One region of the Granulicella sp. L56 genome, then DNA from elsewhere that is predicted to be linked to it. Evidence: riboswitches for the same ligand, from Rfam matches in the RefSeq annotation. Region 1 holds a riboswitch; each other region holds the start of a gene.
What was found. A riboswitch is a leader RNA that binds a small molecule or an ion and turns the genes downstream of it on or off. The one in region 1 is predicted to bind cobalamin.
Positions count from the first base shown of each region.

Region 2: it holds a riboswitch for cobalamin, as region 1 does, so the genes downstream of both, metE (5-methyltetrahydropteroyltriglutamate--homocysteine S-methyltransferase) here and GSQ81_RS04130 (TonB-dependent receptor) in region 1, are expected to answer to the same signal.
Region 3: it holds a riboswitch for cobalamin, as region 1 does, so the genes downstream of both, GSQ81_RS14075 (ribonucleoside-diphosphate reductase subunit alpha) here and GSQ81_RS04130 (TonB-dependent receptor) in region 1, are expected to answer to the same signal.

Region 1 is NZ_LMUS01000001.1:1,010,481-1,020,870, reverse strand. Features, by position in the region: gene GSQ81_RS04155 (protease pro-enzyme activation domain-containing protein) at 1-178, shown strand, start outside; gene GSQ81_RS04150 (glycosyltransferase family 2 protein) at 404-1,378, shown strand; gene GSQ81_RS04145 (hypothetical protein) at 1,415-1,942, opposite strand; gene GSQ81_RS04140 (quinone oxidoreductase) at 2,194-3,159, shown strand; gene GSQ81_RS04135 (group II truncated hemoglobin) at 3,199-3,684, shown strand; cobalamin riboswitch at 3,838-4,049, shown strand; gene GSQ81_RS04130 (TonB-dependent receptor) at 4,085-6,550, shown strand; gene GSQ81_RS04125 (DinB family protein) at 6,624-7,166, opposite strand; gene GSQ81_RS04120 (hypothetical protein) at 7,535-8,458, shown strand; gene GSQ81_RS04115 (GNAT family N-acetyltransferase) at 8,481-9,098, opposite strand; gene argH (argininosuccinate lyase) at 9,109-10,390, opposite strand, start outside.
Region 2 is NZ_LMUS01000001.1:435,684-446,073, forward strand. Features, by position in the region: gene GSQ81_RS01820 (flagella basal body P-ring formation protein FlgA) at 1-72, opposite strand, end outside; gene flgG (flagellar basal-body rod protein FlgG) at 113-901, opposite strand; gene GSQ81_RS01830 (flagellar hook-basal body protein) at 959-1,717, opposite strand; gene GSQ81_RS01835 (PleD family two-component system response regulator) at 1,856-2,245, shown strand; gene GSQ81_RS01840 (chemotaxis protein CheX) at 2,293-2,763, shown strand; gene GSQ81_RS01845 (YceI family protein) at 2,981-3,520, opposite strand; gene GSQ81_RS01850 (pirin family protein) at 3,743-4,615, opposite strand; gene GSQ81_RS01855 (MarR family winged helix-turn-helix transcriptional regulator) at 4,791-5,252, opposite strand; gene GSQ81_RS01860 (hypothetical protein) at 5,439-6,389, opposite strand; gene metE (5-methyltetrahydropteroyltriglutamate--homocysteine S-methyltransferase) at 6,579-8,858, opposite strand; cobalamin riboswitch at 9,011-9,207, opposite strand; gene ftcD (glutamate formimidoyltransferase) at 9,200-10,129, opposite strand; gene GSQ81_RS01875 (acyloxyacyl hydrolase) at 10,139-10,390, opposite strand, start outside.
Region 3 is NZ_LMUS01000006.1:1,509,899-1,520,288, forward strand. Features, by position in the region: gene GSQ81_RS14055 (ABC transporter ATP-binding protein) at 1-542, shown strand, start outside; gene GSQ81_RS14060 (glucoamylase family protein) at 627-5,126, shown strand; gene GSQ81_RS14065 (DUF2264 domain-containing protein) at 5,211-6,506, shown strand; gene tdh (L-threonine 3-dehydrogenase) at 6,519-7,556, opposite strand; cobalamin riboswitch at 7,934-8,136, shown strand; gene GSQ81_RS14075 (ribonucleoside-diphosphate reductase subunit alpha) at 8,237-10,390, shown strand, end outside.

The DNA.
Region 1 (10,390 bases):
CATCTCGGTGGCGACGCTCTCGACCTTTGGTTGCGGCAGCAGCAGCTCCACTACCACCGGCGGTTCCACTACAACCAGCAATCTGGCAGCAGGAACCTACGTCCTCACCTTAAGCGGGGCGGACAGCGCATCGTCCATTTCGTCTCAGCCCGTGAACATCACGCTAACCGTTCAATAGTGCAAGGCAACTCTGATTGAAAGGGCGGGGCTTCGGTCCCGCCTTTGTTCTGTAAAATAGACGTAGGTTCAGTCGTCGGGGGCTTTGCCGCTTTTCCTGCCTCAGAAACCTCAATTTTGCCCCTATCAATAAAATTCCTTACCATCTAAAAAATCTGCAACCCCTTCCCCTTCGAATATGTCTAAACAACACAGTCTGCTGCACCTCGGGAGTATCATTAACCTCGTGTCGAAATATTCCATCGTCGTCCCTTTTCATAACGAAGAAGAGAATGTCACCACTCTCTACGACCGCCTGAAGGCCGTCATGGAGCATGTCGGCGACACCTTCGAACTGGTCTTCGTCGACGACGGCTCCCGCGACCGTACCTACCGCCTGCTCGAAGAGATCGCCGCTGTCGACAGCCGCGTTCTGGTCGTCAAGCTGCGCCGCAACTTCGGCCAGACCTCGGCGCTCGCCGCCGGTTTCGATCATGCTACCGGCGACTTCATCCTCGCCATGGACGGCGACCTGCAGCACAATCCCGACGAGATTCCCAACTTCCTCGCCAAGCTCGAAGAGGGCTACGACGTGGTCAGCGGCTGGCGTTCCCATCGCGGCGACAACTTCATCATGCGCCGCATCCCCTCGCGCGCGGCCAACTGGCTGATGGCGACCCTCAGCGGCGTCAACATCCACGACTTCGGCACCACCTTCAAGGCCTATCGCCGCGAGGTCATCCAGAACATCCCCCTCTACGGCGAGATGCACCGCTTCATCCCGGCGCTTGCCTCTTGGTACGGGGCGAGCATCTGTGAGATTCCCATTACCAACCCGGCGCGCGAGTTCGGCAAGAGCCACTACGGCATCTCGCGGACCTTCCGCGTCTTCTTCGACCTGCTGACCATCCGCTTCCTGTTGAAGTACATGACCCGCCCGCTGCACTTCTTCGGCACCATCGGCGCGCTGGGCATGGCCACCGGCTCGGGCCTGGCCATCTGGCTTTTTATCCTGAAGCTTCTTAGCGGCCAGCCCGTCATGGACCAGCATGGCCCCATCTTCGTCATCGCGGGCATTCTCATCCTCGCCGGCATCCAGATGATGGGGATCGGCCTGCTCGGCGAACTACAGGTCCGCCATTTCTTCACCGCAGCCCATCGCGCTCCCTACGCTGTAGACCGGGTCATCCGTCTGCGCTCGGAAGAGAGCCTTCTTCAGTAAGCAGTAAAGCCGCAAAGCCAGTGCAGGCGTTAACTCTTACCGGGAATCTTTCTCTTCCTGCGCCTCGATCTCCTGCTGGGCCTCTTTCTCGGCGTCCTTAAAGGCGAGCAGGTCTTCCTGGCTCTGGTTCTTTGCCTCCGCCACCAGCGGATCGGTCAACTCTTTCAGGTGATCGGCAAAATCCTTCATGCACTGCGCCTGCGCCTCAGGACGCCCGGCAGCCGCTGCTCCCCTCCGCAGTGTCGTCTCCAGCCTCACTGTCGTCGCCAGCCGATAGGGAACGACCGTATACGACACCGGGTCGCGCATCTCGAACACGTCCTCGCTCAGCCTCGTCTCGCCCGCGATCAGTCCCACCTTTGCCGTCGCGAACGACTGTCGGGAACAGACCGCCGCAATCGCGGCTGCCCCCCGGTCGGCCAGCGCCGCTGACTGCTCCACGGGGACACCGGCGATGGATGGCTCCTTCTGCCCATGGCATCCCACGAGTGCTACCGCCAGCCCGACAGCCACCAATCCGGCCCACAGCCCGTGTGCCTGACTACAACTCAGCCCATACCGCATCCGTACACCTCAAAAAAGACCATTCCTGTTATGCGCAAATCCACAAATAAAGTTCAAAACTCCACGAGCCACTCTCTGGCACCTGGAAAACGTAATGCTGCAGTTTACGAGTACCATGCAAACTATCATTCGCGAAGAGCAAAAGCCACGTAAAGCTCAAAAAAATCCCTCGAATAAATCGTACTGTCAGCCGTCGCCATCGTCCTCAAAAAAGACACGGCAAATCGCTCCCCACTCGCATCCAATCCAGAATGCAAGCCATTCAGATTCTCGCTCCCGGCGGCCCCGACGCTCTCCTCCTCCGCGATCTCCCCACGCCAACTCCCGGCCCCGGTGAAGCTCTCGTCCGGCTCGAAGCCTCCGGTGTCAACTTCATCGACGTTTACTTTCGGGAAGGGCGCTATCCGGCCAAACTTCCTTACACTCTCGGTCAGGAGGCTGCGGGGACCGTTGTGGCCATTGGAGATAACGTCACCACTGTAGACGTTGGCGACCGCGTCGCCTGGTGTTCTATTCCGGGAACCTACGCTCAGTTGGCCGTAGCCCCCGCCGATCGCCTGGTTAAAATTCCCGAAGCTATCAGTTTTCAGCAGGCCGCCGGAGCCATGCTGCAGGGCATGACCGCCCACTACCTCGCGCACTCTACCTATCCCATCCGCAGCGGCGACGAGGTCCTTATCCATGCCGGAGCCGGTGGTGTCGGTCTTCTCTTTATCCAGATGGCCAAGTCGCTCGGAGCTCGCGTCTATACCACCGTCTCCAGCGACGAGAAAGCAGATCTCGCCCGTGCCGCCGGGGCCGATGAGGTGATCCTCTACACCAGGGAGGACTTTGCCGCGAAGATCAAAAAATCGAGCCCCTCCGGTCTGCACGCCGTCTACGATTCGGTAGGCAAATCCACCTTCGACAAATCGCTCGAAGTGCTTCGTCCGCGCGGAACCATGGTTCTCTTCGGCGGTTCCAGCGGTCCCGTCCCGCCCTTTGACCTGATCAAGCTCTCCGGCCTCGGCTCGCTCTACATCACCCGGCCCACGCTCAAGGACTACATCGCCACCCGCGCAGAGCTTGAACTTCGAGCCAACGCCGTCCTCAATGCCGTCGCCGACGGCACGCTCAAGCTACGCCTCGAGCACACCTATCCTCTTGCCGATGCTGCCCACGCTCACCGTGACCTCGAAGCCCGCATCACCACCGGCAAGCTCCTCCTCATCCCATAAGAATCGCGCACCGATCTGGTTCGCGCTAAAATTCCACTCATGGCTCCCAAAGTCCCCACGCTCTTTGAATGGCTAGGCGGCTCAGAACCCATCGACCGCCTTATCGACCGTTTCTACCAGAAGGTTCCTTCCGACCCTATTCTTGAGCCTCTCTTTGCTCAGATGCCGAAGGAGCACTTCCAGCATGTGGCCCAGTTCATCGCTGAAGTGCTGGGTGGCCCCGATGATTACTCCAAACTTCATGGCGGACACGCTGCTATGATCCGTCATCACCTCGGTCGAGGCATCACCGAGCAGCAACGCCAACGTTGGGTTGTTCTTCTCCTTGAAACCGCAGACGAACTGGAACTGCCCTCCGATCCCGAGTTCCGCTCTGCCCTCGTAGCCTACCTCGAGTGGGGCTCTCGTCTTGCCGTCATCAACTCAGCGCTCCCCGCTGATACCCCTATCGCCGATGCGCCCATGCCCGCCTGGAACTGGGGTGTTCCTGGCGGCCCCTATCAGCCCGATACCCCTGAATCCTGAAGGCCGCAAACAACAGGGCCTTGTCAGTCCACATTCGATCTACGCATTGATCTACGCATTCATTTTTGACTTCCATCAACCCATGCCTCAAACTTAAGCCTCACCCTTTTTCCCCTGCGGCCTGGCATCGTACCTCCGGCCGTTCCACTTAAACCCTTTGTCCCGATTCGGAATGCTCGGGAAGCGCGGTGAGACTCCGCCACTGCCCCGCAACTGTGATTCGCGCACGCAGCCGCACCACCGCTGCGTGAATGCCAGCCAGCCGCTCCCACTGATGCCAACGCATTGGGAAGGGAAGCAGCCAAGTCCTACGGCCATCATGCATCGCGTCAGTCAGGAGACCGGTTCCGTCTGCGTACATCAACCACATTCCCGAGGGGGGAATGGAGGAGCTTCACTCATGCCTGCACCTCTGCACCGTTCCGCGGTCGCGTCATCTCTTCGAACGCTCGCCGCACTCGCCGCTATCTCATTTCTTGCCGCACCCTGCGCCCGCGCCGTCATCGTTCGCGGCACCGTCACCGACCCGCTCGGCGCAGCTGTCGCCGGAGCCCGCGTCCAGCTCGTCCAGGGCAAGAGCGCCATCGCCGCCTCGCTCACCGGCCCCGACGGCTCCTTCGAGATCCGCAGCACCGCGCCCGGACGCTTCATCCTGCTCACCTCCGCGCGTACCTTCACGCCCAACATCGGCCAGGACTTCTACGGCGGCCGCACCGACGTCGTCACCCGCAACGTCACCCTTGAAGTCGCCTCCGTTACCTCCGCCATCACCGTCACGGCCACCGGAATCCCTACGCCCATCCAGCAGATCAGCTCACCAGTTACTGTCATCCCTCAATCCGATTTCGTCACCCAGGTTGGCATCGTCGACGACCTGCGCCAGTCGCCAGGCGCCGTCGCTGTGCAGACCGGCCAGTACGGCGGAGTCGCCTCGCTCTTTGTCCGTGGCGGCAACTCCGACGCCAACAAGGTCCTCATCGACGGCATTCCCGCCGAAGACGTCGGCGGAGTCTTCGACTTCGGCAACGTCTCCACCACCGCACTCAATGGCCTCGAGTTCTACCGTGGCCCCGACAGTGTCCTCTACGGCTCCGACGCCGGGGCTTCGGTCATCAATCTCTCGACTCCTCGTGGCAGCTCCCTTCGCCCCGTGCTCAACTACTCCGGGGACGCCGGCAACTTCCACACCTATCGCAACGAGGCCATCCTCAGCGGGGCCTACAACCGCTTCGACTACTACGGAGCCTTCTCTCGCTTCGACAGCTCCAACGCGCTTCCCCTCGACCGGTACCACTCCTCCACCAGCGCCGCCAATATCGGCTATAACATCACCGCCAACACTCAGGCGCGCTTCACCCTTCGCAACGCTGTCTCGGCCAGCGGCGTTCCCAACGCGCACGACTTCTTCGGCATCTCCGCCGCAGGCAAGCAGGGCAATCAGGACCTCTACTCCGGAGCCACCGTCGAAAACCGCATCAAGAAGTGGCATAACCTCGTCCGCTACGGCATCGCCCGCAAGCGTGAACAGCTCGTCCAGTTCTATCCCGTCGGCCAGCCTATCGTTTACGACCAATACGGCGACATCGCTTACTTCGGCAACAACGTCACCATCCGCGGAGCCAACGGGTACACCGCCACCGGCCGGGCCGCCATCAATTATCCCGGCACCTATCCCGCAGCCAATGATCAGGACTCCAACCGCGACGAGCTTTACTTCCAGTCCGACTACACCTTCTCCCCGCACATCATCGCTCTCTTCGGCTTCCGTTACGAGAACGAGCGCGGTTCCTTCAACAACCCATCCTATTTCGAGTTTGAGAAGATCGACCGCAACAACTTCGAGTACACTCTCCAGTTCCAGGGCGACATCAAAAATCGCCTCTTCTACTCCGCTGGCGGAGCCGTCGAAAAAAACCACCTCTATGGCGTAGCCGGAACTCCGCGCATCGGTCTCTCCTACGTTCCCGTCCGTCCCCGCGCCGGGTGGTTCCGAGGCACCAAGCTCCGCGCGAACGTCGCGACCGGCGTGCAGGAGCCATCGCTCAGCGTGCAGTTCACCTCGCTCTACCAGCAGCTTCTCGATGCCGGTGACACCGCCGACATCGAGGCCTACAACGTCAAGCCAGCCCAGGCGCTGCGCTCGCGCACCTATGACCTTGGCATCGACCAGAACATCTTCAGCCAGAAGCTCATCTTCAAGGCTGGCTACTTCCACAACCAGTTCAATCACCAGATCGACTACATCGACTCCGGCACGCTGCTCAATGTCTTCGGCATCAATACCAGCACCGCCCAACTCTACGGAGCCGAGTTGAACACCCTAGCCTTCCGTGCTCAGGGCCTCGAGACCGAGCTGCAGTACGAGCCCACCCGCCACATCTTCCTCCGTGGTGGCTACACCTACCTCGCCACGTTGGTGGAGCAGTCCTTCTCCACCGACGCTGCCTATAACGGCACCTCGGCCGAGAACCCCAACCTCCCCGGCATTCCCATCGGCTCCAGCTACCCGCTCGTCGGGGCACATCCGTTCCGTCGTCCCCCCCATACCGGCTTCATGACCGCCCAGTACACCACGTCCCATTTCAGCGCGGCGCTCAAAGGGGCATTCTCAGGCCGTTCCGACGATTCAACCTTCCTCTCCTACTCCGACATCAACGGAGACAACACGCTCCTGCTTCCCAACCACAACCTCGACTATGGCTACGCCAAGCTCGACGCCAACTTTCTCTACGCTGTTACGAACCACGTCACGGTCTTCACCCAGTTGGACAACCTCCTCAGCCAGCAGCACATTGGGCCGATCGGTTATCCAAGCCTGCCCTTCACCTTCCGCAGCGGCCTCAAGATCAGGATCGGCGGCAACTAACCGTCGCGAACAAGCAAAAATAAACGGCCTTTGGGTGACTGAACCCAAAGGCCGTTTATTGCAGGGAAGAAGCTCACCCGGCGACTGGTTCGAGCCGTTGCACCCAGCGAAAGCCCTGGGCCGGGTCTGTTTCGTCGGCGCTCGGTCCCCAGCTTGCCGGAACCGCAACGTTGAGCATACGAAGATAAACGCTGAACTGGCCGCGATGCTGATACCAGTGATTCAGCATGATCTCCCGCAGGAATTGTGCTCTGGGCATAGCGATAAGTTCCTGATCGCCGTGCATCAGACGCCACGTCTCTCTCATGCTGTCATCGTCGAACTGCAGCAATACACTTTGGACCGTGACGATGCTCTGCTCGAATGCCTGGAGGATCTCCTGAAGGTCGCGTGGCTCTGGCACGGTGTTGAAATCGGGAGCCTGCGCCGGGTTCTGCTGAACGCCCCGGACAACGCCTTCCGGCACACGCGCGAGATGCAGGGCGAGTTGCCCGGCCGTCATGGACCGCTCATGCGGCTTCCAGGTCAACTTGTTCTCCGGTAAACGCTCAAGAAACATACGGGTGATCGGTGCCTGTGTTTCAAATTCAGTAAAGAGGGATTCCGCGAGTGACATTGCTTCTTTCTCCTTTTGGGTGACGGCTGAGCCATAACGCTGAAGACATCGTTGTGGTTCAGCTTGTGGCACGAATTCAATATATACCTATATAAGAATATATTGAATTCGCCGAACGAAAATAAAATGATTTGGCTGTTGGAAATTTCTCGCAGATCGCTATAACTCTAATTTATTCAGTATGTTAGATTGGGCAAAGCCGCGCCGCGTGGTTGCAGCGAGATATTGAGGAGGAGATGCCACGCGGGATATTCCAAAAAACGGAACATTCGCATCACAGAAAGAGCGCTGAAGCCTCTAAGATAAGTCGTTCGACCTAGTTGCAATATCCTCAGCTCACCCGTCTAACGATTGGAAGGGAAACACAAATGAACCGCTATCTTCTGGCCCTGACTCTCCTGACTGCCACTACCTTTGCAGTACAAGCCCAGCAGGAAGGTCCCACCCCGACGCAGGCTCTGATAGCTGTCGATTCGAAAAGTCCCGTCACCCCGACCATCCCCGATGTCACCATCAAGGTCAATAATCGCACGACTGAGCTCACCAATCTCACGCCGGTCGAAGCTTCCGGAGCTCAGGTCGCCATCCTCATCGATGACGGTCTTCGTATGAGCATGAGCCGCGAACTTCCTGCGCTGCGCGACTTCATCAAAGGCCTCCGTCCCGGAACCGAAGCCTTTGTGGGATACATGCAGAACGGCCGGGTTATTACCGGCCAGGGTTTCACGACCAATCTCGATGCCGCCGCCAAAGATCTGCGCATTCCCATGGGCTCTCCCGGCCTCAGCGCCAGCCCTTACTTCTGCCTCTCCGACTTCGTGAAGAGATGGCCTGAGAACACAAGCTCCGGTTCAGCTCCGAAGGCCCGGTTCGTGCTCATGATTACCAACGGCGTCGATCCCTACAACGGCAGCACCAGCATCATGAACCAGAACAGCCCCTACGTCGACTCCGCCGTTAAGGATGCCCAGCGCGCCGGCGTTGCCGTCTACTCCATGTACTACTCTGACGCAGGCATGCGTGGAGGCCGCGCCAGCTTCAGTGGTCAAAGCTACCTCGCCCAGATAGCGGAGGGCACGGGAGGGACGGCCTACTACCAGGGCAACGGCAATCCCGTCTCCATGGAGCCGTACCTCAAGCAGTTCCAGCAGGCTATCTCTGAGACTTACATCGCGAGCTTCGTGGCTCCTGGTGGCAAAGGTCTGGTGCAGCTCAAGGTCTCCACCAAGCTGCCCAAGACGAAACTTCACGCACCTGCGTATGTGAATCCCGGCACACAGATACAACAATAGAAAATTTTCCGTTTGAAGAGTCTTACTGCCCGGAATTGGAAGTAATCGTGCCAGCCTGCAACTTCACCAGTTCAGGCTGGTCGAACTTGCTTGGCCCAAGCACGGCGATCTTCGGCAGCGAGCCGCGAACCATCGCCACTTCGTCGCAGGCGTACAGGCGTGGGCAGTTCTGGCAGTCTTTGTAGATCTTGTCCGGCAGAGCGGTGCGGTCCACTACTCTGAACCCGAAGTGAAAGAAGAAGTCCGGGATTCGCGTGAACAGGCTGACGCCGCTTACGCCCTGGCTCTCCGCCTCTTCGAGCAGCGCGCGCAGCAGCTTGCCGCCGGCGCCCTGTCCCTTGGCCTCGGGCTTCACCACGATGGAACGAACCTCGGCCAGATGCGGCCCATAGAGATGCAGCGCACCGCAGCCCAGGAAGACGCCGCTCTCGGATTCAGCGACTTTGAAGTCCCTGACGTTCTCGCAGATCTCGGAGTAGTTCCGGCGCAGCAGCGTGCCGTCGCCGGAGAGAGAGTTGACCAGATCGAAGATGTTCACGGCGTCCTGCAACTTCGCCGTCCGCACGGTAGCGCCGCCCACGCGAGGGCGCGACGATGCAGTCGATTCACTTACTGGCGACAGTGAGCTAAACACTGACATAACAGCCGTCTTAAACCTTTCCAGCCTCGGTTTCAAGCCGCTTGCGAGCTTCCACAAGAGCTTGTTTGACTTGGTGCCGGGCTGTGCCGCCAACGACATCGTGGCAGTCCAGCGTTGCTTCTAGAGTAATTGATGCGTAGAAATCTTCGCTGAACTCTGGTCCGAACTGCCTCAGTTCTTCGAGCGTAAGCTCGCCAAGCTCACGGCCTGTCTCGAGGCCCAGGCGGACGGCGTTGCCGATCTTCTCGTGGGCCTTGCGGAAGGGAACTCCCTTGTTCGAGAGATAGGTGGCGGCGGCCATCGCGTTGAGGTAGCCGGTGGTTGCCGCCGCTTTCATGCGGTCTTGGCGGAACTTGAGTGAGCTGGTAAAGGCAGGAAGTACCTGGAGGATTCCAAGCGCCGTGTCCGCTGCGTCGAAGACCGGCTCCTGCCCCTCCTGAAGGTCCTTGTTATAGGCGAGCGGCAGGCCCTTGATGAGCATGGACAGCGTCGCAGCCGCGCCGAAGAGACGGCCGGATTTGCCGCGGACCAGCTCGGTGAGGTCGGGGTTCTTCTTCTGCGGCATGGCGCTCGATCCAGTCGAAAAGGCTTCAGGAAGGTCGAGAAAGCCGAACTCCGCAGTGGAGAAAAGCGTAAGCTCCTCGGCGAAGCGGGAGGCGTGCAGGCCAAAGATGGAGAGCGCTTGCGTGAACTCGAGGGCGAAGTCGCGGTCGCTTGTGGCGTCCATGCTGTTCGGAGTGGGGGCGTCGAAACCCAGTGCCTTTGCGGCGATGGTGCGGTCGAGCGCAAGGGTGGCTCCGGCGATGGCCCCGGAGCCGAGGGGGCAGAGATTCATGCGCTTGCGAGCGTCGACGAGGCGGCTGGAGTCGCGCTCGAGTTGGCTGACATAGGTGAGCAGCCAGTGGGCGACGAGGACCGGCTCGGCGCGCTGGAGGTGGGTGTAGCTGGGCATGACGTGCTCGTCTGCGGCTTCGGCGAGGGTGATGAGAGCTTCGCGCCAGTTGCGGAGGCCGAGGAGGGTGGCGTCGATGGCGTCGCGCACGAAGAGGCGCATGTCGGTGGCGATCTGCTCGTTGCGGCTGCGGCCGGTGTGGAGCTTGAGGGCGAGATTGCCGATGATCTTGGTTAGTTGCAGCTCGGTGAAGTGGTGGATGTCCTCGGCTTCGGGCGCGGAGGCGACAACGGCGGGGATGAGGGTGGTTTGGGCGAGGACTTGGTCGAGGCCGTCGAGCATGGTGGCCAGTTCGGCGTCGGTGAGGATGCCGGCGGCGGCGATGGCGCGGGCGTGCGCC
Region 2 (10,390 bases), 570 kb from region 1:
GGGCGTTTCAGCACAAGCCGCCGCAAAGGCAGTCGCGCTCTGCAATCCCACCAGCGCAATCAAGCTCAACAAAATCCATCTACGCGAGCAGAACCGATTCTCCATAGCGCACCTATCGAATCATTCCGTTGATCTGCGAATACATATCGTCGGCCACATGCACGACCTTGGAGTTGCTCTCGTACGCGCGCTGCGCCAGGATCATCTGTACAAACTCCGCCACCACGTCGACGTTCGAGTTCTCCAGGCCGCCCTGCTGCAGCGTCCCCATCCCACTGTTTCCACCCGGAACATCCGTAATCGCATTGCCCGAAGAATCAGTCGGCATCAGAAGATTGCCGCCAACCGAATTCAATCCACCCGGATTCACGAACGTCGCTAACTGGATCGTCCCCAGTTGCGCCGCCGCTGTCTGTCCGGGAATCGTCGCCGTCACAATGCCATACGCCGAGATAGTGATGTTGGTCGCGTTCGATGGAATCGTAATCGCGGGCAGCACGGTGTCGCCGTCCGCAGTCACCATCGTCCCCTGGTTATTCCTGTGAAAGCTCCCTGCCCTCGTATACGCAATCGTTCCATCCGGCTGCGACACCTGAAAGAATCCGCTCCCCTGGATCGCCAGATCCAGCGTGTTGCCAGTGGAGTTGAAGTCTCCCTGCGTCATGATGACCTCGCTGGCCGACGACTTCGTTCCCAGGCCGATCTGCAACCCCGCCGAATCCGTCTGCGTGCTCTCTGCCGATCCCGGCACGATCACGTTCTGATAGATCATGTCCTCGAACTGCAATCGCCGCTCGCGAAATCCGGCCGTCGCGGAGTTGGCGAGATTGTTCGCCACCGTGTCCAGATTTGCCTGTTGCGCGCTCATGCCGCTGGCCGCCGTATACAACGCTCGAATCATCGTCTACTCCATTCCCTTCTGTTTGGGCAGGCCTTCCCCAGCGCCGTGCCGTTCGTGTCAAACCCGCGGCAGGTCCTCCGCCGCAACCTTATCGAAGCTGTTGTCAAAGACGCTGAGCGCCTTCTGCATCATCTCTGCCTGTCGCTGCACCAGCACCATCTGCATCGTGCCGTGAATCGCATCCTCGTTCGATCCTTCGACCGACCCCTGAATCAACGAGGCCTTTCCCGCCACCGGCTTCGCCCCATCTGCCGAAAAACGGTTCGTCCCCTCGGCCTCGAGCACCGACCGGTCGCTGAAGTCGAAGACGCCCACCTGTCCCACAATGGCGTTTCCATCCTGCGTCGTCACGGAGATGCTCCCGTCCGGCCCCAGATGCACAGCCCCGCTCGGAATCGTAATGCTCTGCTGGTTGATGTCGAGCACCGGCTCCCCTGCACTCGTCTCCAGCATCCCGGCAGCCGACCGCCGAAACGAGCCATCGCGCGTGTAGCGAACGCCGTTCGCTGTCTGGATCGCAAAAAATCCCTGCCCCTGCAAGGCGAAGTCCAGAGGATCGCCTGTCGCCGTCAACTCTCCCTGCCCCATGTCCAGCAGGTTGCCGCCGAGAACGCCAAAGTCATTGACCGACTGTCCGACCTGCGACGCTCCAGCCGAAGTAGCCTGGTCCATCCCGCCCGTCAGCACGCCGCTGAAATAGTCCCGCGCCGCCCGAAAGCCCGTCGTTCCCGCATTCGCCAGATTGTTGGCCGCGGTGTCGAGCGCCTGCGTGCGCGCCAACAGCCCTGTGTATGCCGCATATAAGCCGCTATCCATGCCCGTGATAATGCAGGTCAGTGGCCGAAGTCGTGCCACGCGGGGTTAGAGAAAATTAAGAACGCCTTCGTCCCCTCAAGCTTCCAGCCCATCAGCCGATACAGCAAACAGATCGAGATGTACTACCGGAGGGGTGGGTTGCGAGCTCTGATTATTGATGATTCAGCAGTGATGAGGAAGGTGATCGAACGGGCGCTTCGCCAGGCTGGCCTCGAACTCACCGAAGTATTACAGGCCTCCAACGGCGAAGAAGCCCTGCAGGCCCTGCGCGACGACAGCGGCAAGCCCAACCCGCTGTCCCTGATTCTCAGCGACATTAATATGCCGGTGATGGACGGCCTGCAATTCCTCGAGCAGCGGCGCAACGAAAAGCTCGGCATCGGGATCCCCGTCGTCATGATCACCACCGAGGGCAGCGAGCCGCTCGTCCTCCGCGCCATCTCCGCCGGAGCAATGGGCTACATCTGCAAGCCCTTCACCGCCGAACAGGTCAAGGCACGCGTCGTGCCTCTGCTGCGAGTGGCTTAGTCTCACCGACAACCGTCGATCCCAACTTCTAAACAAAAAGAGGACACATGCTGGCAACCGAGAATCCCACCCCGCACGCCGAAATGGCGAACCGACTCGACACCGCCGTCTCCGAGGTATTCGAGATGATGCTCGAGCGAAGCTGCGACCCCATGGACGGGGACGTCAACATCATCGACGGCAGAATCGTCGCCCGCATCCAGTTCACCGGCGCCGTCTCCGGCGAGTGCATCCTCTACGCCAGCCCCGCCACCGCTGCTGTCACCGCCGAAGCCCTGCTCGGGACAGCCTCCTCCGAGCCCGCCGATCCCATGGTCGACGACGCCATCGGCGAGTTGTGCAACATGATCGCCGGCGGATGGAAGAGCAAGCTCGAACACCCGCAGGCAGGCTGCCTCATCTCCGTCCCCGCCGTCACCCGCGAGGGCCTCGGCGCCCTGGAGGGCAAGTTCGGCACCAAGTTCAGCCGCACCTACTCCTTCCAGGGCAACGTCTTCGGCATCGTCCTCGCCTTTTAATCGAGAAGCAAAGCAGTGCCACTCAACCAATAAGTTATAAAGACCGCCCATAAAGATAAGGCATAGAGAGCGCCCGCAGCGATAGCGCCTCGCACCAAGCGCCAACGGCGCGATTTATACTAGCCTGGGGCAAAGCCCCAGGTACCCAGCCCCCCAATCAGTAAAGGGCTGAAGGCCCGATCTATACCGCTCCGCTCACGCTTGATACGCCATCGATCTAGACCGCTTTCTGCTTCACCAGCTCAACGTCAAGCTCGATCTTCACGTCGTCGCCCAGCATTACGCCGCCGGTCTCGAGCGCCGCATTCCACGTCAGCCCATATTCGCTGCGCTTGATCCTGGTCGTGGCCGAAGCACCGATACGGAGATTGCCCCAGGGGTCCTTCGCCTCGTCGGAAGGCCCTTCGACCTTCAGTACCACTTCCTTGCTCACGCCCAGAATCGTAAGATTTCCCGTGACCTTGAATTCGCCCTCGCCCTCACGTTCCACCTTCGTGCTCTTGAACGTAATCGAAGGATACTTCTCGACATTGAAAAACTCCGCGCTCTTCACATGAGCATCGCGGTTCTCATCGCGCGTGTTGAGCGAGTTGACGTCGATCTCCGCCTCAATGCTCGAAGCCGCAAGGTTCTCCGGGTCAAAGACAACCGTGCCCTTCACACTCTTGAAGTCACCACGCACGTTCGAAATCATAAGGTGGCGAATCGTGAACTGCGCACTCGAGTGCGCCGGATCTATCTCATATACAGTCTTCATCGGTCTTCTCTCCTTGGTTGGTCAAGCGTGATGGTTTGTATTGCATGATGTTCCATAAATCCTCTTAGACTCTATTAAGAACTCGCACGTCATCTCGACCGAAGCGCAGCGGAGTGGAGAGACCCCTGTATTTCGCACTTGTCTGTGTCATTGCCTCATCCAAACCAGTGCAAATCGCCGCGAAGCCTTCCGCGGAGGGATCTCTTCCATAGCAGCCGCTCCTTACGCGAGCTGTCCCATCTTGCCTGCCTTGTAGTCCTCTACAGCCTGCACCAGCTCCTCCCGCGTGTTCATCACAAACGGCCCATAGCTGGCCACCGGCTCCTGGATAGGCTCTCCGCTCAGCACCAGCAGCGTCGAGTCCTCCTTCGCCTCAATGGCAACACCGATCCCCGACTGGCTCAACGTCGCAATCCGAGCCTCGCCCATCAGCGAGTGCGCTCCATCAATGGAGACATCTCCCTTCCTCAACACAATCGAGGCATTATGCCCCTCCGGCAAGGGAATCTCGACTTTCTCTCCAGCCTTCAACACCACGTCAAACAGATTGACCGGCGTAAAGGTAAGGGCAGGCCCTTTGACTCCGTTGAACTCCCCCGCGATCACCCGTGCATATCCGCCCGTCCCAAACTCCACAACCGGAATCTGCTCCTTCGTAATCGCCTGGTAGCGAGGCTTCGACATCTTCACCGCCTTGGGCAGGTTCACCCAGAGCTGCACCATCTCAAAGGTCCCTCCCTTGCGGGCGAACTCCTTCTCATGCATCTCCTCGTGCACCACGCCCGAAGCCGCCGTCATCCACTGCACGTCTCCAGGGAAGATCACCCCCGAGTTCCCCGCCGAGTCGCGATGTTCCACCGAGCCTTGGTACGCAATCGTCACCGTCTCAAAGCCACGGTGCGGATGCTGCCCGACTCCCGGAGTCTTGCCCGACGGCTTGAACTCATTCGGTCCCGCATAGTCGAGCATCAGGAACGGATTGACCTCCGCTTCCAGCCCATTCGACGGAAACAGGTTCCTCACCGGAAAGCCGTCACCAACCCAGTGGTTCGATCCCGGTCCATATACGCCCAGCACTTTTTTCTGCTCTGCCATCACTTACTCCTTCCGGCGTCCTTCAACGCCACTTGCCTTCACTTACCTGAAAAATGAAAGATAAGAAAACGAGTTGATCAAAATTGTCATCCTGAGCGCAGCCTCTCGCCGTCTTATCGCGAGAGGCGCAGTCGAAGGACCTGCGGTTTGCTCGCAGCTTCGACCCGCTCCCATCTCAAAACTTCCCCTCGGCCAGCCGTCCTAACCGCCGCAAAGACTCGATCAGCGCTGCCCTCTCCTCCACCGGGAACCCGGCGACTGCCTCTTCCATCGCTTCGCGGTGTTCGGCAAACGCCCTCTCGATCAACTCTCTTCCGGCATCGGTCAGGTGAATAATCCGCGACCGCCGGTCCTCCGCGTCGTCCTGCCGAGTCACGAGGCCACGCGCCTCCAGCCGGTCGACCGCCGCCGTCATCGAACCGCTGGTCAACAACACCTTGGCTCCAATCTGCTTCACGCTCAGCGGCCCGCGATGCAGCAGCGCCTCCAGAACCCCGAAGTCGCTCTGCCCCATCCCAAATCCGCCGATGTTCCGCATCGCATGGGCCTCGAGCGAGCGCATCGCCTTCCAGAGGACCAGCCAAAGATGAATCCCGCTGGTATCGGTCTCGCTTCCGGTTTTTGTGAGATCATTCATGTCTTGTTATAAAGATGCTTGATATCAAGATAAAGATTCAAGAAAGATACCGGACTGCAAAATCACTGTCAAAGAGTTTCAGGATGCCGATTGGCGGAGTCGTGCCAGCGGCGGTGAGCCCGAGGTCGAATGCGAGAATTTAGTTCGATACTAAATAGTTGAGGTATTCAACTATTTAGTATCGAACTATTTAACAACGGACTGGAAGAGCGGTGAGCTGAGCAGCCCGGCGAACTCACTGTCGGAGGAAGAGTAGTCCACGGTCAACGTCCCTGAGTTGGAATCGATCGTAGTCCGCTCCAGCGCCGACTTCTCCATCTGGCTGCCGGACGTCTTCTTCATAATCAGCATGCCCTTCATCAGGGTGGCACAGGTCGCCGCCGTCATCGTGTCGGACATCACCACCGCCATGTCGAACTTCACCCCGTTGTCGAAGTCCAGGGTGTAGCGCGAGCTCTTCATCCGGTTGCGAACGGTGTCGTAGTCGGTCAACTGCGCGGCGTCGCCCAGCACGCTGCGCATCATCGTCTGCGTGCCTTTGGCGTCGAGCAGGCTCCAGATCGCCCGCTGGTCCACCGTTCCCATGTCGTTGACCATCTCGCCGTTGCTTAGAAAGTTCGGAATAATACCGTCCCGCGCGTCAATTGCCATCTTGACCGCAGCCTTGTCGCCGAAGACCATTGTGGTCTGGTCCAGAAAAACGACGCTCGTTCCGGCCGATCCCATGGGGTAGATGGTGTTATTGCGGACCACGGTCGTCTTGGCCTTGCTCTTGGCAAAGCTAGCCAGAATGGATTGCGTCTGAAACTGGCCCTGCGCGATGCCGACGGTCCTGGTTCCCTGCCCGCTCGGGTCTTTGAACGACGCAAACGCCAGTACGTCGGCGTCCTTGTCCACGTTGAGCTTGGCATTCTTCAGCGCCGTCTCCAGCCGCTTCAGCTCGGGCGGCAGAACCTGCTCCTTGAGCGCCATCGCGGCACTCGAGTTCTGCATGGCACGGTAGTCCACGACGATGATCTGCTGGACATCTTTAGGAATCGCCGACTTGGCGTCACTCGACAACTCAGCCGCCTGAGAAAAGGTGGCCGAAAGGGCAAGCACAGCGATGGGAAGAAGGTGACGGTACAGGATACGCAATGAAGTAACTCCTTGGCCGCGGGGTTTTGCGGCCCAACCCTTCTATTCTTCCGTGAAACACGGCGAGACGCAAGCAATAGGGCTCCCACTTTGGACGCACCCTGCGAAAGAAGGTTGGGTGAAGTATTCAAAACAGGCATCTTCGCAATACCGGGGCCGCAAAAAAACGGCCCCGGCATCCCGTTTTATTTAGACAAGCCCGGCACGTACCTCCACTGCCGCCTGACAGAGATTGGTAAGCGCTTCAATCGTCTCCGGCCAGGCGCGGGTCTTGAGACCGCAGTCCGGGTTGACCCAGAGCTGCTCCGGCCGAAGCACCTCAAGCGCCAGTTGCAGGAGCCCGACCATCTCCTCCTTCGCCGGAACTCGCGGCGAATGAATGTCATAGATACCCGGCCCGATTTCGTTGGGGTAACCATGCCGCTTGAACGCATGAAGCATCTCCATGCGCGACCGCGCCGTCTCCATCGAGATAACGTCTGCATCCAACGCAGCAATCGACGACAGGATGTCTTCGAACTGGCAGTAGCACATATGCGTATGGATCTGCGTGCCATCCGTAACGCCGGACGTAGCCAGCCGAAACGCTTTGACCGACCAGTCAAGGTAAGCTGGCCACTCCGACCGCCGCAGCGGAAGCCCTTCGCGCAGCGCAGGCTCGTCCACCTGAATGACGCGGATGCCCGCCGCTTCGAGGTCTTGAACCTCTTCGCGTAAGGCCAGCCCGATCTGCCAGGCAACGTCCCTTTCGGAAATGTCGTTGCGAACGAACGACCATTGCAAAATGGTGATGGGACCGGTAAGCATTCCCTTCATTGGCTTAGTGGTGAGCGAGTTGGCATAGCTGCTCCACTCGACCGTGATGGGACGGGCTCGCGAGACATCGCCATAGATGATCGGCGGCTTTACACAGCGCGAGCCATAACTCTGCACCCAGCCGTTCGAGGTGAAGGTAAATCCGGCAAGATGCTCGCCAAAGTACTCGACCATGTCGTTGCGCTCGAACTCGCCATGGACGAGAACGTCGAGCCCAATCTGCTCCTGTTCGCGGATGCATTCCTCGGTCTTCTGTTTCAGAAAATCGTTGTACTTCGCATCCGAGATCGTGCCTTTCTTGTGTGCGGCTCGCTGCTTGCGAACCTCCTGCGTCTGCGGAAAGGAGCCGATGGTGGTTGTCGGCAGCAGAGGAAGACCAAGCTCCTGCCGTTGCACAGTGACACGCTGTTTGTAAGGCGACTTGCGCCGGAAGGCTCCTTCGGACAGTGTGGCGAGCTGTCCGCGAACGACCTTGTTAGTGCTGCTCTCTGCGACAAGACGGTCTTCGTGGCGACGGCGATTCTCCGCAAAGGCTGCGGCAGCTACTTCAGGTCCCTGCGCAAGTTGGACAAGCTCTTCCACCTTTTGCTTTGCGAAGCTGAGCCAGCTCAGCACTCGCGGATCGAGCTTGTCTTCATCGGCGGTGTCATAAGGAACGTGCAGCAGCGAACAGGATGGCGCAAGCTGCAACCGCTCTGCACCGATCTTTGCGGTAACGGAAGCAACGACCTGATGCAGTGCCTTCAGATCGGCGAGCCAGATATTACGGCCATCGACGCATCCAAGGCTGAGCGTCTGATGCGATTGCAACTGTTCAACCACTTCAGCAACTTGCTCAGACGCTCGAACAGCATCAATATGCAATCCGGCAGTGCCAAGCGAGCAAGCCAGTTCGAGATTGTCGCCCAGCTCGCCAAAGTAAGTCGTCAGCATCAGCTTGAGCGGAACGCTGGCAAGCTCGGCGTAGGCGGAGCGAAACGCCTCGGCATAGCCTTCAGGAAGATCGGTGACGAGAGCAGCCTCATCGATCTGAACCCACTCCGCGCCTGCTGCGGCAAGCTCGCCCAGCACCTTGCGATAAGCGTTCAGGAGTCGAGGCAAAAGGTCCAACGGATCGATGCCATCGACGGCTTTACCAAGCAGCAACAAGGTAATAGGACCTATCAAGACCGGCCTGGTTGCGATACCGAGGCTTTTCGCTTCGGCAAACTCGGCCAGCAGCTTTGTCGTGTAGGGCGTGAATGCGAGATCGTCGCTCCACTCCGGGACCAGGTAGTGATAGTTCGTGTCGAACCACTTGGTCATCTCCATGGCAGTCTGCTCGTTGCTGTTGCGTGCCATCTGGAAGTAGCGGGTGAGCGTGACTGGTCCAGCGCCGAAGCGTGACGGAGTTGCACCGATGAGCACCAGCGCGTCGAGCACCTGATCGTAGAACGAGAAGTCGTTGCTGGGAATGACATCGAGACCGGCATCTTTTTGTAGTTGCCAGTTGCGCTGTCGCAAGGTCTTTGCGGTTGCCAGCAGATCGGTCTCGCTCAAACGGCCGCGCCAGAAATCTTCCAGCGCGAATTTAAGCTCGCGATGGCGACCGATACGTGGATATCCCAAATTTGCGGTTACAGGATTTGCAGTTGATAGTGAAGGCGATAACATTGTGTGGGTTCCTCTCCTGATGAAACGAAGGAACCACCTTATGCGCAGGCATCGTCGCTTCCGCAGTAGCGGAGTCGACGGAACATTGGCAACCGGCCCATACTCGAGACCAGTGTCCTCAGCGCAGCCGCAGTGGGAGACGCAACGTCTCTTCCGCGGTGGTGGCGGCGGGCCGGTCTTCGGACTTTGGGCTACCTACTAAACGCCGCTTCCCATTCTTTTTCAAGAACAGTGCTTGGCCAGGGCCTTGCGTTGTTCGTTCCCATCACCGCTGCGAGTCAGCGCCGGAATCTCACCGGCTTCCCGTTTAACAAGACCGAGGTCTTGCACCTGCACATCTTTCACTTTACATCAGACGGAGGCCACGCGAGCGGCTGCTCCAACCGCCGCTCCAGAACTTTGAGCGCAGGATCGAAGCCGGTGATCTGCTTTACCCACTCCGAATCCGCTTCGTAGGCCTCTTCGGGAATAAGGCCGATGAGTTCAGCGTCGTCGATGAGAACGCCGTGCCGCTGCGCGAGATGCTGGATCGTCGCGTGAATGTGTCGCATGGGAGTGATGCGGAATTCGGTGATGTTCATGCTCACCTGGGCGCGGCCATTGGCGACGACGCCGATAGCCTTCACTCCATGCAAACCACCATTCGAGGCGCGGATGTCGCGAGCGATGGCGCGTGCAGCGGAGATGTCCGGCTGGTGCAGATGCACGTTGTAGGCGATGAGGAAGTTCCGCGCTCCAACAGCGGAAGCGCCTGCCGTCTCGTGCAGCCCTGGCCCGCCAATATCTGGGCTGCGGGATGAATCACGGCGCGTTGCTTCACGCAGTCCCTCGAACTGGCCTTTGCGTACCTCTTCAAGCTGGACGCGATCGGGACGTGCGGCGGCGGCTCCGTAAAAGTAGACAGGAACGCCGTAGGTTCTCCATATCAGCAGACCTGCCTGCCGCGCCAGCACGGCGCACTCCGCCATCGAGATGCCGCTGACGGGGATGAACGGGACGACGTCCGCAGCGCCGATGCGAGGATGAACGCCTTTCTGCTTGGTGAGGTCGATCAGCTCTGCCGCCTTGCCGACAGACTTGACTGCTGCCGCAATCACCGCTGCCGGTGGTCCTGCAACAGTGATGACGGAGCGATTGTGCGCCGTATCGAGCGACCAGTCGAGCAGGCTTACGCCTTCGACCTGCATCGCCGCGACGATTTTAGCTACCTTCGCCGGATCGGTACCTTCAGAAAAGTTGGGGACACACTCGATGATCGCGTCAGGATTCATAGGCCCGTCTTACTTCCACCAGGAATAGCCGATCGTGAATTGGACACTGGCATTCACTCCGGGGTTTTTGTCGCCGAGCGAGGCCGAGGAGATATGCACCGCGTTGGCGCCGAAGTCGATGGAGCGGCGAGGCCGAAGGAAGTAGTGAACCCCGACGCCTCCCTGCGGAGTGAAGTTCCACACGCTGGCGTCGGTGTTGGGGCCGTCGTTGAAGACACTCAGAGGCTGGCCGCCAAACGCTGGGTATTTGTGGTTTGTCCA
Region 3 (10,390 bases), on a different contig from region 1:
ACTACTCGCTCGAAGATCTGCACCGGCACATCGGCGTTATCTTTCAGGACTTCATGCGCTTCGAGATGACGGCACGGGAGAACATCGCCGTGGGCCGCGTCGATCAGCCACACAGTGAGAGCGATCTTGAAGATGCCGCGCATAAAAGTCTGGCGGATGAAGTGGTGCGAAAGCTTTCGGGCGGCTACGACCAAATACTGGGGCGCCGCTTCGAGGGCGGCGTGGAGCTGTCGGGCGGTGAGTGGCAGAAGATCGCGCTTGCCCGCGCCTACCTGCGGGATGCGCAGCTCCTTATACTGGACGAGCCTACGGCGGCGCTCGATGCTCGGAGCGAGCTGGAGGTCTTTGAACGTTTTGCCGAACTGACCCTGGGCAAGATGGCGCTGCTGATCTCGCATCGCTTCTCGACCGTCCGCATGGCAGACCGGATTGTGGTTCTCTCCGGGGGACGCCTGATAGAAGAAGGAAATCACGAACAGTTGATGCGTGCGGGCGGCCTGTACGCTGAAATGTTTGAAATGCAAGCTGCGAGCTACCGGTAAACGCAGCGCGCTGAACCTGCCATCAAACCCTATGTCCCTGCAAGTCGTTGCAGGAACTATTGCACTAACGATAAGGAAAGCTTCATGGCCCTGTTCCCAAATGATTCCACGTCCGAGAGCCTTCCGCCGCCCACGGCTCCTGTGGCTGACCTGCCAACCAAGGGTCTGCCGGAGAAGCCGACGATTCCCGACGAAGAGCTGCGGCAACATGCAGACACGCTCATTCGTCACCTGGCTATCGTCGCTCCGGGAACGGGAAGTATCGATCTTGAAACACGCCTGAGCAGGCTGACGGTTCGACTCAATCAACGTTTGGCGATATGCCGCGAGCAGACGTCGGGCAACACGCTAACGCCGCAGTTGGAGCTGCTGGAGAGCACGCGCATATTGAAGTCGGTGCTTACCGGTACGGAAAGCGCGAAGGATGAATTTTCGCAGCTCCCACATGTTCGGCTTCCTTCAGGAGAGGTGCTGCCACAGATTATTTTTCTAGCGGAGGGATATATCTCCGCCGCGCGCATATGGTCGGCGGAATCGCTAGCCATCTACGTGCAGCAGTTCCAGCGCCGCGATCCTCTGCTGATGCGGGAGATCGGGCTGCTGCCGCAGGCACTGAAACTGGCTCAACTGGAGTACATTCTCGACCGGGCAGACGAGGCCTTTGCCGCAGGGGAGCTGCCGCCTATCGAAGAGTCGCCCTTCTCTGCTCCGCTGCATGGATTGAGACGCCTCGACCAGTGTGAGTGGCGACTTGTGCTCGAACCCCTGATTGCATTTGACGCGATCCTCCGTGAAGATCCGGCCGGAACCTTTGCAAAGATGGAGGATGAGACGCGAAGCATGTACCACCTGCGCGTCGCGACATTGGCAAGCCACTCCAACTTCAGCGAAGTTGCAACCGCACAGGCAGCGCTCAATCTCGCACGAGAATCGACAAAAGCACCGCATCCGGACGCTCGGCTCGCTCTGCGTCGCGCACACATTGGCTACTACCTTTTAGCGGAAGGCGTCCCGCAGCTTCACAATCGCATCGGCTATCATCCGACACCGATGGAGCGGCTACGCGCGATGGTGCGCCAATCGAACGAGGAGTTTTACATCCTCGGCACGTTCACGCTGTCGGTACTGCTGATTACCGCGATTATTCTTCCGCTGGTTCCTCATCACGATTACTGGGCGGTCATTGGCGCGTTGCTATTGGCGCTGCTGCCGGTGACACAGGGTGCGGTCGACCTGGTGAATGGCAGCATCACGGCTTTGATGAAGGCTGAACCGTTGCCGAAGCTGGATTTTTCGAAGGGCGTTCCTGCGGAGATGACGGCACTGGTGATCGTGCCGACTCTTCTGATGAATGAGAAGCAGGTTACGGAATTGTTTGAAGAGCTGGAGGCGCGCTACCTCGCGAACCAGGACAAGAATATTCACTTTGGGCTGCTGACAGACTTACCGGATACGACGACGCGTCCATCGGACGAAGACGATAGCCCTCTCGTGATGCTGGCGCTTCGATTCGTGGATGAGTTGAACGAAAGATATGCCGGACAGGATGGTGGCTCTTTTTTCCTGCTGCACCGTCATCGCGTCTTCAATGCTCGCCAGGGAGTATGGATGGGGTGGGAGCGCAAGCGCGGCAAGCTGCTCGACCTCAATAAGCTGCTGGTCCATGCGCTCGATACCTTTCCTGTCAAGGCAGGGCCGCTCCATCTTCTCGATCGCGTACGCTACGTCATTACGCTGGACTCGGACACGCAGCTGCCGCGTGGAGCAGCAGCACGGCTTACAGGAACGATTGCGCATCCACTTAACCAGGCGATCATCGATCCACGGTTGCGCATCGTCACGGCTGGATATGGGATTCTGCAGCCGCGAGTTGGCGTAAGCGTTGGCTCGGCCTCGCGCTCGCGTATGGCTGCACTCTATTCGGGGGAGACGGGCTTCGATATTTACACACGCGCCGTGTCCGATGCCTATCAGGACTTGTTTGGAGAAGGCATCTTTACCGGCAAGGGAATCTATGAAGTCTCCGTGCTGCATGCGCTGCTGGAGAACCGCTTTCCGCGCAATGCGCTGCTCTCCCACGATCTGATTGAAGGAGCCTATGTGCGGGCAGGACTGGCCACGGACATCGAGGTCATTGACGATTATCCCTCGCACTATTCGGCACACACTCGCCGCAAACATCGCTGGCTTCGTGGCGATTGGCAGATCATGCGATGGCTCTTCAGCCGGGTGCCCGATGAATCAGGACGGTCTGTCGTCAACCCGATCAGCACCATCTCGCGCTGGAAGATCTTCGACAACCTGCGCCGCAGCCTGATTGAGCCGGTCACGTTTCTTCTGTTTCTCTTTGGATGGTTCTTTCTTCCCGGGGGGCCTATCTACTGGACGATCGCAACGCTGATCGTTTTACTGCTTCCGGGGCTTGTTCAATTTGGCTTCAACCTCAGCCGGGCTGTATTGAACGGGAGCATCGTCGGAGTAAAGGAAAGCTTCTCAACCTTCGCCGCATCGTTTGGAATCACGATTCTCAATCTCATCTTCCTTGCACATCACATGCTGCTCTCGCTGGATGCGATTGTGCGGTCGTTGAATCGAACCCTGATCTCTGGCAGGAACCTGCTTGATTGGGAGACGGCGGCGCAAGCGGAGGCAGGCACTTCGGCGAGTTCGCTCGATCGTTATCTCAACTTGTCGCCGGTGATTGCCTTGTTGATTGCGGGAGGACTGGCCTGGACTCATTCTCATGCGCTTCTCGCTGCGGCACCCGTGCTGGCGCTTTGGGCGCTTGCACCTGTTGCCGTGTTTTGGCTGGATTCCCCGCCTCGGCGCGTGGAAGGTCCGCTGTCAGTGGATGACAGATCATTCCTGCACTATCAGGCGTTGCAGATCTGGCGCTACTTTTCGGAGTTTGGCGGTAAGGAAAATCATTGGCTCATTCCAGACAATGTAGAAGAACACGACACGCTGCAGGTTCGTACGCTTTCGCCAACGAATCTGGGGATGCTTTTCAATGCGCGGCAGGCAGCCTATGAATTCGGGTTTATTACGCTTCCGGAATTTGCCACGCTGACATCAGGAACGCTTGAGACCTATGATCGGCTCGAAAAGCATCGAGGGCATATCTATAACTGGTATAGCATCGAGAGCCTGCAGCCGATTGCACCAAAGGTCGTCTCCACGGTGGATAGCGGCAACCTTGCAGCATCGTTCTATACGCTGCATACGGGGGCGCTCGATCTGCTGAAGCGGCCTCTGCTCAATCCAACCACCTTTACAACTTTGGATGAGATGCTGCATGGAGGATTTGGAACAAGCCATCGTCGTCAACAAGAAAAGCACCGTCAGGCCGGCGGCGGCTTAGAGGCGATACAGGAACTGGTTCGCAAAGTGATGGAAGAGCAGTTGCCCTCCTCAAATACTGAAGGAGGAGCACAGGGGTGGGTGGCCGAAGAGGCTCTGCGCCGTCGCCACGCATTGACTCAGTTCGTCGAAGAGTACACGCCATGGCTCCTCCCTCGCTTTGCTCCTTTGTTTGAATACTTCGGACTGACCGCGTCGGAGAATAAGACAGATCTGCAAAATAAGCTGGATAAGCAAGTGCCGACTCTACAGGCGGCGACACAATACGTCGCTGCGCTGGAGAGGCGCATTGTGGATACCCCAATCACCCATGCAGAGGGATCGAGCTTAAACACTCTCGCTGCGGAGTTGCGCTCATTGCTCCCGCAGGCCCAAGAGAGACTGTCACAACTTCACGCTGAGATAACCAATATTGCGGCGCGGGCAGAGCGGTGTGCCGAAGCAATGGAGTTCGGCTTTCTACTGGTTGAGTCGCGGCAGCTTTTATCCATCGCCTATGACGACACTACGGGAGAGGTGCATTCGGCCTGCTACGACCTGCTTGCCTCGGAGGCTCGTATCGCATCGCTGCTAGCCATCGCCAAAGGAGACATACCGCAGCAATCATGGTTCCGGCTAAGCCGATCGCATGTGATCGTGAATGGCCGCGCGGCGTTACTCTCGTGGACCGGGACCATGTTCGAATACATGATGCCCGCGCTGTGGATGCGGACTTATCCGGATACGCTGATCGCTCGCTCCCTGCAGGCTGCGGTGCGGATTCAGCGCGACTACGTCCGCGATATCCCATGGGGCATCTCGGAGTCGGGCTTCGCCGAAACCGAGGCATCGGGCCGCTATCGCTATCAAGCCTGGGGAATTCCATCGCTCGCCCTCAAGTACGGCGCAGAAGATGGTCCCGTCATCTCTCCTTATTCCACCTTTCTTACGCTGTCACTTTTGCGAAATGATGCGCTCGCCAACCTTCGTCGTATGGCGACGCTAAATTGGACGGGTGCCTACGGCTTCTACGAGGCCGCCGACTTCACGCAAGGCAAGCAGCCGCGCCTGGTACGCTCGTGGATGGCCCATCACCAGGGAATGTCGCTGCTTGCAGTGGCCAATCTGTTGCACGAAAACATTGTGCAGCAGTGGTTTCATGCAAACCCCTGCGTGCGGGCTACACAGCTCCTGCTGCACGAGAAGCCACTCAGCAAGGACATGCTCAACTCGCTGAAGAAATAGCTGAAGACCATAAGTAACAGTTTGACGTTTGGCGAGAGCACAACCTATGGTTGCTTCTGGTGAAATAATCCAGAGGAAATGTTCATGCAGCAGCCTGGCCTCAAGACACGACGTAAATTCCTGTTCAATACGATGGCCGCTGGCGCAACGACTTTACTTGCGGGCACCGGCAATGCACAAGGCAGCGCTGCGGATACTGCTTCTGGCGCGATGCCTTCTGGGACAGATGACCGGGCCACATGGCTTGCTCTGCTGGAACAGGTCTCGGACCCCGTGCTTCATGCCCTCAGTGAGCGGCAGCTGCGTGCAACCATGCCCGTTGAGGCTGCGCCAGGGCAGGCTGCCGCCCGCGCGGTCGGCGCTCCTCTCGAGGCGCTTGGGCGCCTTCTCGCAGGCCTGGCACCCTGGCTCGAGCTGGAGCCATCTGTCGAAGAGTCGAGGCAAGAGACTGCTTTGCGTATCCGCTACCGGAAGTGGGCACTCTCTGCGATCACGTCTGCAGTTGATCCTGCTTCGCCCGACTTTATGCGCTTTGGAGCGTCTGCGCAGACAGTTGTTGACGCTTCGTTTCTTGCGCTGGCGCTGCTTCGTGCGCCTCGCCAGCTTGTGCAGCCCTTGAATGCTGCAACACGGCAGAAGCTGATTCAAGCGCTGAGAGCAGAGCGCATTGTGCTGCCGGGCTACAACAACTGGCTACTTTTTGCCGCGCTCAACGAGGCCGCACTGATGTCGCTGGGAGCCGATTGGGACCGGCTTCGTGTCGACTATGCTCTGCGCAAACATATGGAGTGGTACGTCGGCGACGGCACCTATGGCGATGGTCCGCACTATCATGCGGATTACTACGATAGCTTCGTGATTCATCCTTACCTGTTGCAGTTGATCGAAACGTTGGGAGACGCAGAACCGGCATGGAAGGATATGCTCCCTGAAATTCATGCCCGCGCGCAGAGATACGCTGCTATTCAAGAGCGAGCCATCAGTCCCCAAGGCGAGTACCCAATCGTGGGCCGCTCCATCACCTACCGTTGCGGAGCGTTTCACCTGCTAGCGGATTGCAGCCTTCGTCATATGCTGCCTGACGCAGTTCTTCCACAGCAGGTTCGCTGTGCGCTCACTGCAGTTCAGCGGCGAACGCTTACAGCAGCGGGAACATTTTCAGCAGACGGATGGTTGCAGATTGGACTTGCGGGGCATCAGCCCTCGCTCGGCGAGACTTATATTTCAACTGGAAGCCTCTATCTTGCCAGCGCGGCGTGGCTGCCCCTCGGCCTGCCTCCAACGGACCCATTCTGGTCGGCGCCAGCGGCACCCTGGACACAGCAGAAAGCATGGTCCGGCGTAGACATTCCGGTGGACCATGCTCATGATGACGTTTAGCTCAAAGACGCATCAAGAATAAAGACTGGTCCAATCGAGAATCACTTTGCCTGTCATTCCCGACATCATCGCCTGAAAGCCTTGCTCGAAATCGGCGTAGGAATATCTGTGAGTGATGATCGGCGTGATATCAACGCCTGATTCGATAAGGACGCTCATCTTGTACCAGGTCTCATACATCTCGCGTCCATAGATACCTTTGATGGTGAGCATGTTGAAGACAACCTGCCTCAGATCAATCGCCATTTCCTTGGAAGGTATGCCGAGAATCGCAATCTTTCCGCCATGACTCATATTCGAGATCATTTCGCGAAGAGCAGCGGCATTCCCAGACATCTCAAGACCGACATCGAAACCTTCCTGGAGCCCAAGCTGCTTTTGCACCTCTGCTACAGGGGTTTCCATTGGGTTGACCGCAAGGGTAGCCCCCATCTTTCGTGCAAGTTCGAGACGATAAGGATTGGGATCCGTGATGACAACATGCCGCGCACCGGCGTGGCGAACGACCGGGATACACATGATGCCGATGGGACCGGCGCCTGTGATCAGGACATCTTCTGCGAGCACATCGAACGACAGAGCCGTGTGAACAGCATTACCAAAAGGATCGAAGATGGCAGCAACTTCCTGATTAATATCCGGGTGATGGCGCCAGATATTCGTCATGGGCAAGGCGATGAACTCCGCGAAAGCACCGGGGCGGTTCACACCCACTCCTGAGGTAGCCGCGCAGAGATGCCTTCTGCCTGCGAGACAGTTTCTACATCGGCCGCAGACAACATGGCCTTCTCCGCTGACGATATCTCCAGGGTGAAAGTCGTTGACGTTCGAACCAACTTGCACGATCTCGCCGACAAACTCGTGGCCGATCGTCATTGGCACAGGGATTGTGCGCTGCGCCCACTCGTCCCAGTTGTAGATATGAACGTCGGTTCCGCAAATTCCGGTATAGCGAACACGGATAAGGACATCGTTGATGCCGATCACCGGCTCGGGAACATCCTCAAGCCACAAACCTGATTTCGCATGAGCTTTTACAAGAGCTTTCATCTTAAGTCTCCCTTTACCAGTGGAACATCTTTCGCAGCCACAATCTATTTTCAGACAGAAGAAAAGGTTGTGCTCATACCTGCCGACTCCAGAATCTAATTGATGCCCTGAGAGATGGATCTGCGTTTCGATTTAGCAATGCGGACGTGACTCTTTACAGATGTGAAGATTTTCCGAGGACACGGCCACTTTTTTTCCCTGTTGCTCGCTGCTGCGCCGGCGCGTTAGCCAAAAATTCTTCCGAGGATAGACGGCCTGGCAGATTCGAATGGCCGTAATTGCAGCAAATTCAGGCCGTTTGCCCCGTGATGCCGCGATTTCCAAATATGCACAGGTACCCCTATATATCGCGGTTGACGCGTCGGAATACGCTTGATATAGTCGTTTTACTTCACGGTACCCGATTGCGAAATCGGGTTTAATAGGGAACCCGGTGAGATTCCGGAACTGCCCCGCAGCGGTAAGCAGGAACGAACGTCCCGTAAGAGCACTGGTCCGATACCTAAAAGTCGGGCTGGGAAGCTGGGATAAGTAGGCAGCCTGCAAAGTCCGAAGACCTGCCATGAGATGTGCCGATATGGCACAAAATTCACGCACCTCCGAGGGGAGGATGGGGTGATCGGCGTGTGTCTCGGCGATCCTTCCGTCTGTACCTTCCCGGAGCGAAAGGACACCTCCCCGTGGCGACTCTACAGACGACGCTCTCTGACCTTGATCCACAATTTCCTACTGCCGATGTTGCTCCGCAGATGCAGGTTCGCAAGCGCAGCGGCGCGCTGGAACCGGTAGATGTTAACAAGATTGTCCGCGCGGTGGAGAGGTGCTGCCATGGTCTGCCCCATGTCGACCCGATCCGTGTGGCCAGCAAAACCATCGGCGGATTGTTCGATGGCGCATCAACCCGCGAGCTAGATTCCATCTCAATTCAGACCGCAGCGGCCCTGATTGCAGAGGAGCCGGAGTACTCGAAGTTGGCAGCACGCCTGCTGCTGGCGACGATCTCGAAGGAAGTAAGCGGGCAGAATATCTATTCGTTCTCGCAATCGATTGAGGTCGGCCATCGAGAGGGCATCATCTCGATGGACACCGCTGAGTTTGTCGGCGCAAATGTGCGCAAGCTGAACAGCGCCATCGACGACCGCTTCTCCGACCGCTTCGAATACTTCGGTCTGCGAACGGTGTATGACCGCTATCTATTGCGCCATCCCATCACGCGGCAAGTGATCGAAACGCCACAGCATTTCTTTATGCGAGTTTCGGCAGGCTTATCGGTGCGAGTGAACGAAGCCATCGAGTTCTACAAGCTGTTGGCCTCGCACGATTACATGCCGAGCTCGCCGACATTGTTCAACAGCGGAACCAAGCACTCGCAGATGTCGTCCTGCTATCTGCTGGACTCTCCGGCCGATTCGCTCGATTCGATCTACGACACTTATAAACAAGTCGCATTGCTATCGAAGTTTTCAGGCGGTATCGGATTGGCATTTCATCGCGTTCGAGCAGAGGGTTCGCTGATTCGCGCGACCAATGGAATCTCGAATGGCATCGTGCCCTGGCTGCGCACGCTGGATTCATCGGTCGCGGCGGTAAACCAGGGAGGCAAACGGAAGGGAGCGTGCTGCGTCTATCTCGAACCATGGCACGCAGACGTTGAATCTTTCCTAGAGATGCGCGACAACACCGGCGACGCCGCTCGACGGGCATACAACCTGAACCTGGCGAACTGGATTCCAGATCTGTTCATGCGCCGCTCGGACGAGGATGGCATGTGGTCGCTGTTCGATCCAAAGGATGTTCCGCACCTGACCGACCTCTACGGCGAAGACTTCGACAAAGCCTATGTGGAAGCTGAGGAAAAACAGCTCTACCGCCGACAGGTGAAAGCACGCGATCTCTATGCGCGCATGATGCGCACGCTCGCAGAGACCGGTAACGGATGGATGGTCTTCAAGGATGCCTGCAACATCAAGAACAATCAGACGGGCGCTGCAGGGAATGTTGTTCACCTCTCAAACCTCTGCACGGAGATTACAGAGGTTACCTCCTCAGCAGAGACGGCGGTGTGCAACCTTGGTTCCGTCAATCTTTCACGTCATCTCACCGATGGCGTGTTTGACTTTGCGAAGCTGGCCGCAACGGTGCGCCACGCAGTGCCGATGCTCGACCGCGTCATCGACATCAACTACTATCCCGTACCCCAGGCAGCGGTGGCGAACAGCCGCTGGAGACCGGTTGGGCTGGGCGTCATGGGGTTGCAGGATGTGTTCTTTCAGATGCGGATTCCATTTGATTCGCCCGAAGCGCGGATGCTTTCGGCAAAGATTCAGGAGGAGATTTACTTCCATGCATTGAGCGCATCGTGCGATCTGGCCGAGCAGCATGGCCCTCACGCTGCATTTCAGGAGACGCGGGCCGCAAAGGGCGAGTTTCAGTTTGAGCTGTGGGGCGCGACGCCGACAGACAAAGAACGATGGGAGTTGCTGCGCGAGCGAATGAAGACGGTAGGACTGCGCAACTCGCTGCTGATTGCGATTGCACCCACGGCGACCATTGCTTCCATCGTTGGCTGCTACGAATGCATTGAGCCGCAGATCTCAAACATCTTCAAGCGTGAGACGCTCTCGGGCGAGTTCATGCAGATCAACAAATATCTGGTGACGGAGTTGCAGGCGCTTGGATTGTGGTCAGAGGAAGTTCGCTCGCGAATCAAGATGGCCGAGGGTTCGATTCAGAAGATCGCGGAGATTCCCGAGGAGTTGAAGCTCATCTACCGCACGGTGTGGGAGATGCCGATGCGGTCGCTGATCGATATGGCAGCGGAGCGCGGAGCCTAC